Regions from separate parts of the Streptomyces sp. NPDC038707 genome, predicted to be linked through region 3. Evidence: riboswitches for the same ligand, from Rfam matches in the RefSeq annotation. Region 3 holds a riboswitch; each other region holds the start of a gene.

Region 1 (4,807 bases), on a different contig from region 3:
GTGGAGATCTTCACGGTGCCGGACAGCTGCTGCACGTCCGACCTGGCCATCTTCTCGATGAGCTGCTGTGCGGTGATCTTCGGCAGGTCGGGGTCGCCGGAGTCGGCGAGCGCCGGGACGAGCCCGATCGTGGCCGCCGCCACCCCCACCACCGCGACGGGAACGGCATACCGGGCGGCCTTGCGCGGGCGGGAGCGCGCGGCCCCGTCCCGCGCGGCGTCCTGGTGCCCGGCGCCCACTGCGTCGTCGGATTCGTACGGTGCCATGTGTGCCTTACCTCCGTCGTCGGCGGCGGCTGCTCTCACGCTGGTCAACCCTGAGCCGCCATTCTCACCCGAATCGGTGAGGAGTGGTGATTTCTGCGGCTTCCATGGGACCAAATCGGCGGCGCGGAAGCGTCACCCCTCGGAGGCAACTGCGTCTACGCCTGCGGTATGACACCCGACGGCCATGTCCTCCTCCGACCCGTAGGGGTCGCAGAGCAGGGCGCAGGGGACGCTGCGTCCATCCGGGGGACGCGGGGGGACGCCGGGGTCCGGCGGGACGGGCGGGAAGCGGCCGGCGCGCGGGCCGGGCCGGGTCAGCCGGCGCGGTGGACCACCGCGTCGCACAGCTCCACCAGCACGGCCTTGGCGTCGCACTCCGGCAGCGGGGCCAGCGCGGCCCGTGCCTCCTGCGCGTACCGCACCGTGTCCCGGCGGGCCTGCTCCAGCGCGGGGTGGGCGCGCAGCGCGGCCAGCGCCCGGGCGTGCCGGTCGTCGTCGCCGAGGTCGGAGTCCAGCAGCTCGCACAGCGCGATGTCCTCGGCCAGGCCGAGCCGGGCGGCCCGTTCGCGCAGCCGGAGCACCGGCAGCGTCGGGATGCCCTCGCGCAGGTCGGTGCCCGGGGTCTTGCCGGACTCGTGGGAGTCGGAGGCGATGTCCAGGACGTCGTCCGCCAGCTGGAAGGCGACCCCGAGCCGTTCGCCGTACTGGGTGAGCACGTCCACGACCCGCTCGCCGGCGCCGGACATCATCGCGCCGAACCGGCAGGCCACCGCCACCAGGGAGCCGGTCTTGCCGGCCAGGACGTCCAGGTAGTGCTCGACCGGGTCACGGCCGTCCGAGGGACCCGCGGTCTCCAGGATCTGCCCGGTGACCAGCCGTTCGAACGCCAGGGCCTGCACCCGCACCGCCTCCGGGCCGAGGTCGGCGAGGATCTGGGAGGCACGGGCGAAGAGGAAGTCACCGGTGAGGACCGCGACGGAGTTGCCCCAGCGGGTGTTCGCGCTGTCCACCCCGCGCCGCACGGCCGCCTCGTCCATGACGTCGTCGTGGTACAGCGTCGCCAGGTGGGTCAGCTCCACGACCACGGCCGACGGCACGACCCCCGGCGCGTACGGGTCGCCGAACTGGGCGGCGAGCATCACGAGCAGTGGCCGGAATCGTTTCCCGCCGGCCCGCACGAGGTGCTGCGCGGCCTCGGTGATGAACGGGACCTCGCTCTTGGTGGCATCGAGCAAGCCTTCCTCGACAGCCGCCAATCCGGCCTGGACATCGGCTTCCAGAGCCTGGTCCCGCACGCTCAGCCCGAACGGCCCGACGACGGTCACGAGGGGTCTCCTGTCTGCTGGTGTCTGCTGGCGATTACACGGTTTGTCGATAGGTCGCTGCCATCACTCAAGTCAGCGTATCCGGTCCTGTTTCGATCACCGATAGCGCCCACCGGTCCAGCCCGGGTGGTATCGGACCATGACCGGCATCGTTTTGATCACACGGTAATAAGGGACATATATTGACTTAAAGGTAATCTGGATACCGTGTCGCGACCTCTCCACACCTTCCTCACTTCACTTCGCCCCCTTCGGCCGCTACACCCCCCATGTCTGGTTTGAAGTATTTTGCTATTTCGTGAATTGGGTCACGTGTCAGGCCGTACCGCGCCACCAACCCCTCCCCCCGCCACCCCTTGCCCCGTCGGCGAGTTGAGGATGCGCCACCGTAAAGGATCAAGCACCCCATACGATGCCGATCAAGGTCAAACAGCGCATTGCATGAATCCGGTACTTGTTCCCGACATGTGCTCTCGCATACGTTCCGGGCCGTCGGGCGGACGCCGAATCCTGCCGCCGCCCGCGTAACCCATTCACGAACCCATTCGTACGGCAGGAGCGGGGGACCCAGGTAAGTCGCCGCGCCGGACGGCATCCGCCGCGCCGGAACGGCTCGGGGTGAAGCCGTGCCTCCTTCCGGGCACGGCCGGGCACCTCCCCGCCCGAACCCGACAGCTCACCTCGCAGGCGCCGGAGAGGATCTTTCGATGTCTGCTGCCGCTCAGCACCGCCGTACCGGGAACACCCGCCTCATCCGCACCCTCGCCGCCGCCTGCACCGGCGCCGCCGCCCTCGCCCTGCCGATCGTCGGCGCGTCCGGCGCCTTCGCCGCCACCACCGCGGCCCCGGCCGTGGGCACCACCCCCGCCGGCTACCCGGACAACCTCGACGGCTGGATCCGCGAGTCGCTCGCGATCATGGCCGAGAAGAAGATCCCGGGCACCTACAACGGCATCTACCGCAACGTCGTCCGCGAGTCCTCCGGCAACCCCGCGGCCATCAACCTCTGGGACTCCAACGCGGCCAAGGGCATCCCGTCCAAGGGCCTGCTCCAGGTCATCGACCCGACCTTCAACGCGTACCACGTCGCCGGGACGTCCTTCGACATCTACGACCCGGTCGCGAACATCACCGCCGCCTGCAACTACGCGGCGGCCCGCTACGGCTCGATCGACAACGTGTTCGGCGCCTACTGACGCACCCGCCGCCCGCCGCGGTCCGTCCGCCCGCCCGGTCGCCCCGCCGCCGGGCCCCCGCCGCGGTCAGGCGGCCGGGAAGAGTCTTTCGAGGACGACGGCGACGCCGTCGTCCTCGTTCGACACCGTCACCTCGTCGGCCACCGCCTTCAGCTCCGGATGCGCGCCGGCCATGGCGACCCCGCGCGCCGCCCAGCGGAACATCGGGATGTCGTTGGGCATGTCACCGAAGGCGAGGGCCCGTTCGGCACCGGTCCCCAGCCGCTCGGCGGCCAGCGCCAGCCCGGTCGCCTTCGTCACCCCGCTCGGCTGGAGCTCCACGGTGCCCGGCCCCGACATGGTGACGTTCGCCAGCGAGCCCACCGCCGCGCGCGCCACGGCCGCCAGCTCGTCGTCGGACAGCTCGGCGTGCCGCAGCAGCACCTTGCTGATCGGCCGGGCCCACAGTTCGGCGCGCCGGGCGACCCGCACCGCGGGCAGCGTCGGGTGCGGCATCCGGTAGCCGGGCTCGATGAGCGTCAGCCCGTCCTCGCCGTCCTGGTCGACCGCCGCGTACACCTGCCCCACCTCCGCCTCGACCTTGCCGAGCGCGGTCTCCGCCAGCTCCCGGTCCAGCCGCACCGACCACAGCAGCCGGCCGGCCCCGGCGTCGTAGACCTGCGCGCCCTGCCCGCACACCGCCAGACCGGTGCAGCCGAGGCGCGTGAGCAGGGGCCGTACCCGCGGCGCCGGGCGGCCGGTGACCACCAGATGCCGGGCCCCGGCCCGCGCCACCCGCGCGAGCGCGGCGCGCGACCGGTCGGAGACGGTGTCGTCGCCGCGCAGCAGCGTTCCGTCCAGGTCAGTGGCGATGAGGGCATATGCCGGGGTGGGTGCCATGCCCAGAGAATACGGACCCCGGGCCCCGCCGACCCCTCCCTCGTGGCCCGCACCCGCCGTACCGCGCGCCCCCAAGTGCCGCCCGGGGACGACTTCCTGACACACGCGCGCCGGACCGCCGTGGGCCCGCGCGAGCACCCTTTCGGGCAAGCACCAAGGCACCGGGACCACTGCCCATGACACGCGTGTCGGCCGTAACGTGTGGCCCGACCACATGGAACGCTTCGCCATGCATGGCACGGATGAGAGTGAGGCAGCACCCATGCCCCCCTTCGACGTCCCCGAGGGCGACCCCTTCGGCCCGCACAACCTCCCCTATGGCGTGTTCTCGCCCACCGGCAGCACGGAGCGGAGGATCGGCGTCCGGCTCGGGAACCACGTCCTCGACGCGGGCGCCGCGGCGGCGGCGGCCGGCTCGCCCCACCAGGCGCTGCTCGCCGCCCCCACCCTCAACCCGCTGCTGGCCGCCGGCCGCGCCACCTGGTCCCGGGTACGGCGCGACGTCACGTCCTGGGTCACCGACCCGGCGCACCGCCCGACGGTCGAGCCCCTGTTCCGTCCCCTGTCCGAGGTGACCCTGCACCTGCCCTTCGAGGTCGCGGACTACGTCGACTTCTACGCCTCGGAACACCACGCCCGCAACGTCGGCCGGATCTTCCGCCCGGACGCCGAGGACAGCCTCACCCCCAACTGGAAGCACCTGCCGATCGGTTACCACGGCCGCGCCGGCACGGTCGTCGTCTCCGGCACGGACGTCGTACGGCCGTCCGGGCAGCGCAAGGGCCCGGCCGACCCGGCGCCCGTCTTCGGCCCGTCGGTCCGCCTCGACATCGAGGCCGAGGTCGGCTTCGTCGTGGGCGTGCCCTCGCGGCAGGGCCGTCCGGTGGCGCTCGGCGACTTCCGCGAGCACGTCTTCGGGCTGTGCCTGCTCAACGACTGGTCCGCGCGGGACGTCCAGGCCTGGGAGTACGTCCCGCTCGGCCCGTTCCTCGGCAAGTCCTTCGCGACCTCGGTGTCGGCGTGGATCACCCCGCTGGAGGCGCTGGAGCACGCGCGCGTGGCACCGCCGGAGCGCACCCACCCGCTGCTGCCCTACCTGGACGACACGGACCCCGGCGTGGAACCCGGCGGCTACGACCTC
Region 2 (4,807 bases), on a different contig from region 3:
GGCCGCCCTGGACGAGGAGTCCATGGAGAACCAGCGGGACGTCGTCAAGAACGAGCGCCGCCAGCGGTACGACAATGTGCCCTACGGCACCGCCTTCGAGAAGCTGACCGCCCTCTCGTACCCGGAGGGCCACCCGTACCACCACACGCCGATCGGCTCGATGGCGGACCTGGACGCGGCCACCCTGGAGGACGCCCGCCAGTTCTTCCGCACCTACTACGCGCCGAACAACGCGGTGCTCTCCGTGGTCGGCGACATCGACCCCGAGCAGACCCTCGCCTGGATCGAGAAGTACTTCGGGTCGATCCCGTCCCACGACGGCAAGCCCGCGCCCCGCGACGGCTCCCTCCCGGACGTCATCGGCGAGCAGAAGCGCGAGGTCCTCGTGGAGGAGGTTCCGGCGCGCGCCCTGATGGCCGCCTACCGGCTCCCGCACGACGGCACGCGCGCGTGCGACGCGGCCGACCTCGCGCTGACCATCCTCGGCGGCGGCGAGTCCTCCCGCCTGTACAACCGCCTGGTGCGCCGCGACCGTACGGCCGTCGCCGCGGGCTTCGGCCTGCTGCGCCTGGCCGGCGCGCCCTCCATGGGCTGGCTGGACGTGAAGACCTCCGGTGACGTCGAGGTGCCGGTCATCGAGACCGCCATCGACGAGGAGCTGGCCCGGTTCGCCGAAGAGGGCCCCACCCCCGAGGAGATGGAGCGCGCCCAGGCCCAGCTGGAGCGCGAGTGGCTGGACCGGCTCGGCACGGTCGCCGGCCGCGCCGACGAACTGTGCCGGTACGCCGTCCTGTTCGGCGACCCGCAGCTCGCCCTGACCGCCGTCCGGCGCGTCCTGGAGGTCACCCCCGGGGAGGTCCGGGAAGTGGCCGCGGCCCGCCTGCGGCCGGACAACCGCGCGGTCCTGGTCTACGAGCCGAAGTCCCCGCAGGCCGCCCCGGACGCCGATGTCCCCGAGGACCCGGAGCAGGAAGCGACCGTAGAGGCGGGCCGCGACGAGACCGAGAACGAGGAGACGGCCAAGTGACCGAGCTCGCCACCATGGAGTTCCACCCCCAGCCGCAGCCCGGCGAGGCCAGGCCCTGGGCGTTTCCGGCCCCCGAGCGCACCGCGCTCGACAACGGCCTGACCGTGCTGCGCTGCCACCGCCCCGGCCAGCAGGTCGTCGCCGTCGAGGTGCTGCTGGACGCGCCGCTGGACGCCGAGCCGGCCGGCCTGGACGGCGTCGCCACGATCATGGCGCGGGCCTTCTCCGAGGGCACCGACCGGCACTCCGCCGAGGAGTTCGCCGCCGAGCTGGAGCGCGCGGGCGCCACCCTGGACGCGCACGCCGACCACCCCGGGCTCCGGCTCAGCCTGGAGGTCCCTGCCTCCCGCCTGGCCAAGGGCCTCGGCCTGCTCGCCGACGCGCTGCGCGCGCCCGCCTTCGCCCCGGGCGAGGTCGAGCGCCTCGTCCGCAACCGCCTGGACGAGATCCCGCACGAGCTGGCCAACCCGTCCCGCCGGGCCGCCAAGGAACTCTCCAAGGAGCTGTTCCCGGCGACCTCGCGCATGTCCCGGCCGCGCCAGGGCACCGAGGAGACCGTCGAGAAGATCGACGCGGCGGCCGTACGCGCCTTCTACGACCGTCACGTGCGGCCCGCCACGGCCACCCTGGTCGTCGTCGGCGACCTGACCGGCACCGACCTGGACGCGCTGCTCGGCGACACCCTGGGCGCCTGGACCGGCACCCCCGGCGAACCGCGCCCGGTGCCCCCGGTGACCGCCGACGACACCGGGCGCGTGGTCATCGTGGACCGGCCCGGTGCCGTACAGACGCAGCTGCTCATCGGCCGGATCGGCCCCGACCGGCACGACCGGGTGTGGCCCGCCCAGGTGCTCGGCACGTACTGCCTCGGCGGCACCCTCACCTCCCGCCTGGACCGCGTGCTGCGCGAGGAGAAGGGCTACACCTACGGCGTGCGCTCCTTCGGGCAGGTCCTCAGGTCCGCGCCGGACGGCACGGGCGCGGCGATGCTGGCCATCAGCGGCTCCGTGGACACGCCGAACACCGGCCCGGCGCTGGACGACCTGTGGAAGGTGCTGCGCACTGTCGCGGCGGAGGGCCTGACCGACGCCGAGCGGGACGTCGCCGTGCAGAACCTCGTCGGCGTGGCGCCGCTGAAGTACGAGACCGCGGCGGCCGTCGCGAGCACGCTGGCCGACCAGGTCGAGCAGCACCTGCCCGACGACTTCCAGGCGACGCTGTACCGGCAGCTGGCGGCCACGGGCACGGTGGAGGCCACCGCGGCCGTGGTGAACGCCTTCCCGGTGGACCGCCTGGTGACCGTCCTCGTCGGCGACGCCGCCCAGATCAAGGCACCGGTCGAGGAGCTCGGCATCGGTGAGGTGACCGTGGTGTCGGCCGAGTAACGGCCCGGCACGTCCGGCGCACGCGCGCGTGGGGCCCTGACGGTCACGAGCCGTCAGGGCCCCACGCTGTTCCACTCGGTCCCTCAGATGCCCGTTTTGGGGCGGAGGTTGCCTGTCTGACCTGTGGGATGCGCTACAAAAACCCGGATCCGTTTGAGGATCGAAAGCGGGCCGCCGTAGCGTCGTCCGGGCTGTTCGTCAGGCAGTGCGCCGCACCCGCGGCACCGGACAGCCATCGCCGAGTCCCCGTACGGCGCGAGCCAGGGGAGCCGGGGACCCACCGTCCCTGGGGTGAATCGGGCGCCCGCGAGGGGGCCCGTAGGAGACCTTCCTGCTCCGAACCCGTCAGCTAACCCGGTAGGCGAGAGGGAAGGAAAGGACCAGCCACTCCATGGCGTTCATGTGCGCCACCGGGAAGCACCGCAAGCCCGGCCGGGTCAAGCGCACCACCGCTCAGGCGGCCGGCGTCGCGGCCCTGACCACCACCGGTGTCATCGGCACCCTCGCCGCCTCTCCGGCGCTCGCCGCCGGCAGCCCCGTGGACCAGACCGGCCTCACCCCGGTCCTCGCCGCCACCGAGGACGTCGCCGCGCAGATCGACGCGCAGGCCACCGCCCAGCAGCAGGCCGCCGACCGCAAGGCGGCCGAGGAGGCCGCGGAGAAGGCGGCCGCCGAGCGGGCCGAGGAGGAACGGGTCCGCGCCGCGCGCGAGGCCGAGCGCCGCAGGCTGAACACCTTCGTCGCCCCCATCGCGCACTCGTACGTCTCCACGGCCTACCAGGCGTCCAGCTCGCTGTGGTCCTCCGGTTCGCACACCGGCATCGACTTCCACGCGGCCGCCGGCACCACCGTGCACGCGGTGGGCTCCGGCACGGTCGTCGCCACCGGCTGGGGCGGCGCCTACGGCAACCAGATCGTGATCCGGATGGCCGACGGCATGTACACGCAGTACGGGCACCTGTCGTCCATCGGCGTCACGGTGGGCCAGAAGGTGGAGCCGGGCCAGCAGATCGGTCTGTCCGGCGCCACGGGCAACGTCACCGGCCCGCACCTCCACTTCGAGGCGCGCACGAGCCCGGACTACGGCTCCGACATCGACCCCGTCGCCTATCTCCGCGGGCACGGCGTGCACATCTGACGCTCCGCGCGTTCCCTGGCGGCCCCGGCTCACCGAGCCGGGGCTTTCGCCGTTTTTCACGGTGTCCGCCGGACCCGTTGTCCAAAAAATATCCATGGATTACCGCCCCCCGTCGGAAATTCCGGTGCATTGGAATAGAGTCGCGGAACAGGCGTCCAGTGTCGGCGTTTCACGGGGATTAAGGCGGAGGTCGGTCATGCGTATTCCGGCGCACTCGGTGTGCACCGCTGTCCGGGACGACATCGTCGCGGGTGTCTACGAGCGCGGCAGCCGGCTCACCGAGGAAGTCCTGGCCCGTCGCTACGGCGTCTCGCGTGTCCCCGTCCGCGAGGCGCTGCGCACCCTGGAGGCCGAGGGGTTCGTGGTGACGCGCCGGCACGCGGGCGCGTGCGTGGCCGAGCCGACCGAGCAGGAGGCCGCCGACGTGCTGGAGATGCGGACGCTGCTGGAGCCGCTGGGCGCCGCGCGGGCCGCCCAGCGGCGCACGGAGGCCCACCTGAAGGTGCTGCGCGGCCTGGTCCGGCTGGGCCAGGAGCGGGCCCGGAAGGGCAACAGCGAGGATCTGCGCTCGCTCGGCGGCTGGTTCCACGAGACGCTCGCCCAGGCCTGCGGCAGCCCCTCGCTGACCTCGATGCTGACCCAGCTGCGGCACAAGATCGCCTGGATGTACGCGGTGGAGGCCCCGGTGAGCCCGGTGGAGACCTGGGTGGAGCACGGCGCGATCGTGGACGCGGTGGCGCGCGGGGACGGCGAACGCGCGCGGGCGCTGACCGCCCTGCACACCGAGCGCGCGACGGGCGCGCACCGGCTCCGCTTCTCCGGCACCGGGGAGCGTGTGAGGACTTCGCAACACCCCGTAAACATGTCGGGCCTACGGCATTAACACGCGCGCCGTATACAAAGAAGGGTTATTCGGTGGCGGGTGTTTTCCGCTGCCCTTTTTGCGGTGCCGGAATTTCCGCTCGCGGATGTCCGGCAGGTGCGGTCGCCGGAACGGACGGCCCGCCCGGAATTCGGCGGAGTGCGAGGGGTCGCGAAAACGCGGAAGCCGCGCCGTCCGGTGCGGACGGCGCGGCTTCCCGGTCTGCTCAGACGGTCTCGGGCAGCTCCTCCAGGCCCTCGGAGACCAGCTTGGCCAGACGGTCCAGGGCGGCGTCGGCGCCCTCGGCGTCGGAGGCGAGGACGATCTCCTCGCCACCCTGGGCGCCCAGGCCCAGGACGGCCAGCATCGAGGCCGCGTTGACGGGGTTGCCCCCG
Region 3 (4,807 bases):
CGTAGTACTCGGTCATCTCGGCGGCGGTGCGGTTCTTGCCCTCGAAGACGTACGAGCCGTCCTTGTAGAACTCGGACGCGGCGACGTCGAGCGCCAGGGCGATCTGCTCGCCGGGGGTGTAGCCGGCCTCCTTGATCGCCTCGAGGATGAGGTCCAGGGCCTCGCGGTTGGAGCCGAGGTTCGGGGCGAAGCCGCCCTCGTCGCCGAGGCCGGTGGACAGGCCCTTGTTCTTCAGGACCTTCTTCAGGGTGTGGTAGACCTCGGTGCCCCAGCGCAGGGCCTCGGAGAAGGACTCCGCGCCGATCGGGGCGATCATGAACTCCTGGATGTCCACGTTGGAGTCGGCGTGCGAGCCGCCGTTCAGGATGTTCATCATCGGCACCGGCAGCAGGTGCGCGTTCGGGCCGCCCAGGTAACGGAAGAGCGGCAGGTCGCTGGCCTCGGAGGCGGCGTGGGCGACGGCGAGCGAGACGCCGAGGATGGCGTTGGCGCCGAGGGAGCCCTTGTTGTCGGTGGCGTCCAGGTCGAACATGGCCTGGTCGATCAGGCGCTGCTCGGTGGCGTCGTAGCCGACCAGCTCGGGGCCGATCTGCTCGATGACGGCGAGAACAGCCTTCTCGACGCCCTTGCCCTGGTAGCGGTTCGGGTCACCGTCGCGCAGCTCGATGGCCTCGAAGGCGCCGGTCGAGGCGCCGGACGGCACGGCGGCACGACCCGTGCTGCCGTCGTCGAGGCCGACCTCGACCTCGACCGTGGGGTTGCCTCGGGAGTCCAGGATTTCCCGGGCTACGACGACGTCGATGGACGGCACGAGCATCTCCTTCTTGGATGTGACGCTGGAAGTGCGGGGCTGGTGTGCCTTGCGACTAGAGCCTAACCGTCCCGGGCCGCTCGGCCCGCGACCGACCGCCCCGTGGACAGGGCGACCGTACCTTTTGTTTCAGCTCAAAACAAAGGTCCGGATCGCTCCGGGGCCAGGACGCCTCTCCGGGGGCGTTGAGCGGGCGCGCCGGGGCGGGGGCGGGGCGTTGAGCGGGCGCGCCGGGGCGGGGGCGCCGGGCGGGCACCTCGGGACGGGGGCGCCGGGGGCAGGCACCTCGAGGCGGGGCGCCGGGGCGGGGCCGCTGGGCAGACACGCCGGGGCGGGGGCGCCGGGCGGGCACCCCGGGACGGGGCCACCGGGCGGGCACCCCGGGACGGGGGCGCCAGGGCAGGCACCCCGGAACGGGGCCGCCGGGCAGACACACCGGGGCGGTGGCGCCGGGCGGGCACGCCGGAACGGGGCCACCGGGGCACGCACCCCGGAACAGGGCCACCCGGGCAGGCACCCCGGAACGGGGCCGCCGGGGCAGGCACCCCCGGGACGGGGCCGCCGGGGCAGGCACCTCGGGGCGGGGGCGCCGGGGCGGGGGCGCCGGGCGGGCACCCCGGGACGGGGCCGCCGGGCAGACACGCCGGGGCGGGGGCGCCGGGCGGGCACGCCGGGACGGGGCCACCGGGGCACGCACCCCGGGACGGGGCCACCGGGCAGACACACCGGAACGGGGCCGCCGGGGCAGACACCCCGGAACGGGGCCGCCGGACAGACGCGCCGGGACGGGGGCGCCGGGGCAGGCACCCCGGGACGGGGGCGCCGGGGCAGGCACCCCGGGACGGGGGCGCCGGGCGGGGGCTCTGGGGCGTGTGCGGAAAAACCCCGCCCCGGCGCGTACGGGGGAAGACGCGCCGGGGCGGGGGCCCATGGGGACGGGGGTGGCCCGCACGGGGCCTCGGAGGGGCCGCCGGGATGCGCGGACCCTGGGGGCCCGGGGGCTACTTCAGGTGGAGCTGCTGGCCCGGGTAGATGAGGTCGGCGTCCTGGACGATGTCCTTGTTCAGCTCGAACAGCTTCTGCCAGCCGCCCGCGACCTTGTGCCGGGCGGCGATGGTGCTGAGCGTGTCACCCTGGGCGACCTTGTACTCGCCGTCGCCCTTCTTGACCTTCTTGCCGGTCGGGGTGGTGACGGTCTTGCCCGCGCTGCCACCGGTGCTGCCGGTGCTCGTGCTGTTGCCGGTGCCCGTGCTCTTGTTCGTCGAGGCGGCCGGGCGTTCGGCGGAGCGGGAGGCGGCCTGCTGGTCGGCGGAGCGGGTGGAGGTGCCCGAGCCCTGGGTGGACGACGGGGTGGACGGCGCCGGGGCGCTCGGGGCGGAGCCGTTGTAGGCGGCGCCCGACAGGCCCGTGCCGCAGACCGGCCAGGCACCCTTGCCCTGGGCGGCGAGGACCTTCTCGGCGACGGCTATCTGCTGCGACTTGCTCGCCTTGTCGGCGGTGGAGGCGTACTGCGTGCCGCCGTACGCGGCCCAGGTGGAGGCGGAGAACTGCAGACCGCCGTAGTAGCCGTTGCCGGTGTTGATGGACCAGTTGCCACCGGACTCGCACTGGGCGACCGCGTCCCACTGGGAGGCGGTGGCGGCGGAGGCGTTGCCGGCCGCCATCAGCGGAGCGGCGACGGCGGCACCGGTGACACCGGCGAGCGTGATGGCGCGGACGGCCTTGGACGGACGACGGTGCTTGCCCTTGCCGGTAAACAGCATGGATCGATTCCCCTCACCGACGCCTACGAGGTGAGCTGTCGGGTTCGGGCCGGTTGAGTTGCCCGGCCGCGTCATCCGCTTGCGCGTGACGCGGCTTCACCCCCAGCCGGTCCCAGCTCAACTGCTGGGCCCGGCGCCTACCTTGGGTCCCCCGCTCCTGCCTACGGCGCTTGTTCGCGACGACTGTTCCCGGGCAACCACTGGCAGGATTCGGCGTGGTGGATGCCGGGGCTCGCGGTGAACGAGCGGCCTCGACCGTAGACAGGTGATCGCCGGAATTTCAAAGACGATCAGGGCTTCTGAGACTCATCCCACACTTTCGCCAAACCGGACATTAGGGCGTTAAACAGGACGTCAAGTCCCGCTACTTTGCGCCCGTTTCGCCCTGGACATCCAGGGTCTGACCGGCGGTGATGTGATTCGGGTCGGCGCCGATGGCCTTCTTGTTGCCGGTGTACAACGCGTGCCATCCGCCGTCGACGTCAAGGGAGTCGGCGATGGAGGACAGGGAGTCGCCCTGGCGGACGGTGTAGGTGTCCGGTCCGCGGGAGGCGTGCCGGCCGGACGGGGCCCCGTTCTGACCCTTTGTCACCTTTTCGTCCGCGCTGGGTCCCCGGTGCCGGCCGCCGGTGCCGACGGCGCCGGTGTCGACCAGGCTCCAAGAACCGGCCGCCTGCTGCGGGTTGCGCACGGTCCCGGCGTCCGGGGTGGCCGTCGGGGCCCCTCCGGGAGTCTGGGAGCCGCCGGTGTCGGGCGTGGAGGTCCCGGCGGCCTCGGGGGTGCCGGTCCCGGCGGGACCGGGGGTCGCGTCCGCGCCCTCGCCCGCCGCCTCGCCGGCGTCGTCGGCGGCCTGACCCGCTTCCTTGCCGCCCTTGTCGCCCTTGCCTTCCTTGCCGCTCTTGTTGTTCTTGTCGCCCTTGTCGCCCTTGTCGCCCTTGTCATCCTCGGAGGTGGGCGCCTCGGTCGGCTCCGCGGAGGAACCCGGGCCGGTGCCGGAGCCGGTGGAGGGCGTCGCGTCCGGCCGGCCGGACGGGTCGGAGGTCCCCGGAGTCTTGTCCGTGCCGGAGGTGCCGGCCGGTCCGGACGGGTCCTTCGGGGCACCGGTGTCATGGGAGCCGCCGACGCCCGTGTCGACGTCCACGGACCCCGAGTTCTGCGTCAGACCGGACAGCAGGGCGCAGGTGGCCCAGGGGGCGGTGCCCCGGTCGGCGAGGATCTTCTCGGCGACGGCGATCTGCTGCTGACGGCTGGCCTGGTCGGCGCTGGCCGCGTACTGGCCACCGCCGTACGCGTCCCAGTCGTCCTGCGAGATCTGCAGGCCGCCGTAGTACCCGTTTCCGTTGTCCGCGCTCCAGGAGCCGCCGCTCTCGCACTCGGCCACCTTGTCCCACGTGGTGCCGTCGGCCGCGTTGGCACTCGCGGCGCCGAGGAGCGGGATGGCGATGGCGGAGCCGGTCACTCCGGCCGCGACGAGGAGGGCCGGAGCCTGGCGGGGGCGACGGTGTCGACCGTTCCCGGAGAGCATGCAGAAGCCTTTCGAGCGACAGCAGGACCGGCGCGGCGGTCGAAGCCGCTCGCCGCGCTGATGGGTGAACGTATCGGCAGACGATCACTTGTCACAAGTTCATGCCGCACAGATCACGTGAAGATCACAGAGTTGAGAAAGTGTCACCTTCTCCTGGAGGACCTGTGTTCAGGCGGTCGGCGTGAACTCCACCGGCAGGGTGCGCAGGCCGCGCATGATGAGCCCGCCGCGCCAGCGCAGGTCGGCCGGATCGGCGGCCAGCCGCAGGTCGGGCAGGCGGGTGAACAGGGTGGCCAGCGCGGTCTGCCCCTCCAGCCGGGCGAGCGGCGCGCCCAGGCAGTAGTGGATGCCGTGGCCGTAGCCGAGGTGCTGGTTGTCGCGGCGGCCGAGGTCGAGCACGTCCGGGTCGGCGAACCGCTCCGGGTCCCGGTCGGCGGCGGCGAGGACGACGAGCACCGGGTCGCCCGGCGCTATGCGCTGCCCGCCGAGGGCCAGCGGCTCGGTGGCGAACCGCCACGTGGCCAGTTCCACCGGGCCGTCGTAGCGCAGCAGTTCCTCGACGCCCGTCTCCAGCAGGTCCCGTTCGCCGCGGGCCAGGGAGTCCTGGAGGCGGGCGCGCTGGCCGGGGTGGGTGAGCAGCGCGTAGGTGCCGTTGCCGATGAGGTTGACGGTCGTCTCGAAGCCGGCGAACAGCAGGATGAACGCCAT

What was found. A riboswitch is a leader RNA that binds a small molecule or an ion and turns the genes downstream of it on or off. The one in region 3 is predicted to bind cyclic di-AMP.
Region 1: it holds a riboswitch for cyclic di-AMP, as region 3 does, so the genes downstream of both, AB0E62_RS24450 (transglycosylase SLT domain-containing protein) here and AB0E62_RS08465 (transglycosylase family protein) in region 3, are expected to answer to the same signal.
Region 2: it holds a riboswitch for cyclic di-AMP, as region 3 does, so the genes downstream of both, AB0E62_RS22470 (M23 family metallopeptidase) here and AB0E62_RS08465 (transglycosylase family protein) in region 3, are expected to answer to the same signal.

Annotation. Positions count from the first base shown of each region.
Region 1 is NZ_JBEZUP010000019.1:7,986-12,792, forward strand. Features, by position in the region: gene AB0E62_RS24440 (DUF2092 domain-containing protein) at 1-266, opposite strand, end outside; gene AB0E62_RS24445 (polyprenyl synthetase family protein) at 581-1,591, opposite strand; cyclic di-AMP (ydaO/yuaA leader) riboswitch at 2,120-2,296, shown strand; gene AB0E62_RS24450 (transglycosylase SLT domain-containing protein) at 2,299-2,787, shown strand; gene AB0E62_RS24455 (HAD family hydrolase) at 2,854-3,666, opposite strand; gene fahA (fumarylacetoacetase) at 3,929-4,807, shown strand, end outside.
Region 2 is NZ_JBEZUP010000016.1:61,260-66,066, reverse strand. Features, by position in the region: gene AB0E62_RS22480 (pitrilysin family protein) at 1-1,027, shown strand, start outside; gene AB0E62_RS22475 (pitrilysin family protein) at 1,024-2,412, shown strand; cyclic di-AMP (ydaO/yuaA leader) riboswitch at 2,639-2,791, shown strand; gene AB0E62_RS22470 (M23 family metallopeptidase) at 2,804-3,550, shown strand; gene AB0E62_RS22465 (GntR family transcriptional regulator) at 3,747-4,433, shown strand; gene AB0E62_RS22460 (HPr family phosphocarrier protein) at 4,639-4,807, opposite strand, start outside.
Region 3 is NZ_JBEZUP010000004.1:337,118-341,924, reverse strand. Features, by position in the region: gene eno (phosphopyruvate hydratase) at 1-811, opposite strand, end outside; gene AB0E62_RS08465 (transglycosylase family protein) at 1,813-2,574, opposite strand; cyclic di-AMP (ydaO/yuaA leader) riboswitch at 2,580-2,800, opposite strand; gene AB0E62_RS08460 (transglycosylase family protein) at 2,939-4,099, opposite strand; gene AB0E62_RS08455 (cytochrome P450) at 4,268-4,807, opposite strand, start outside.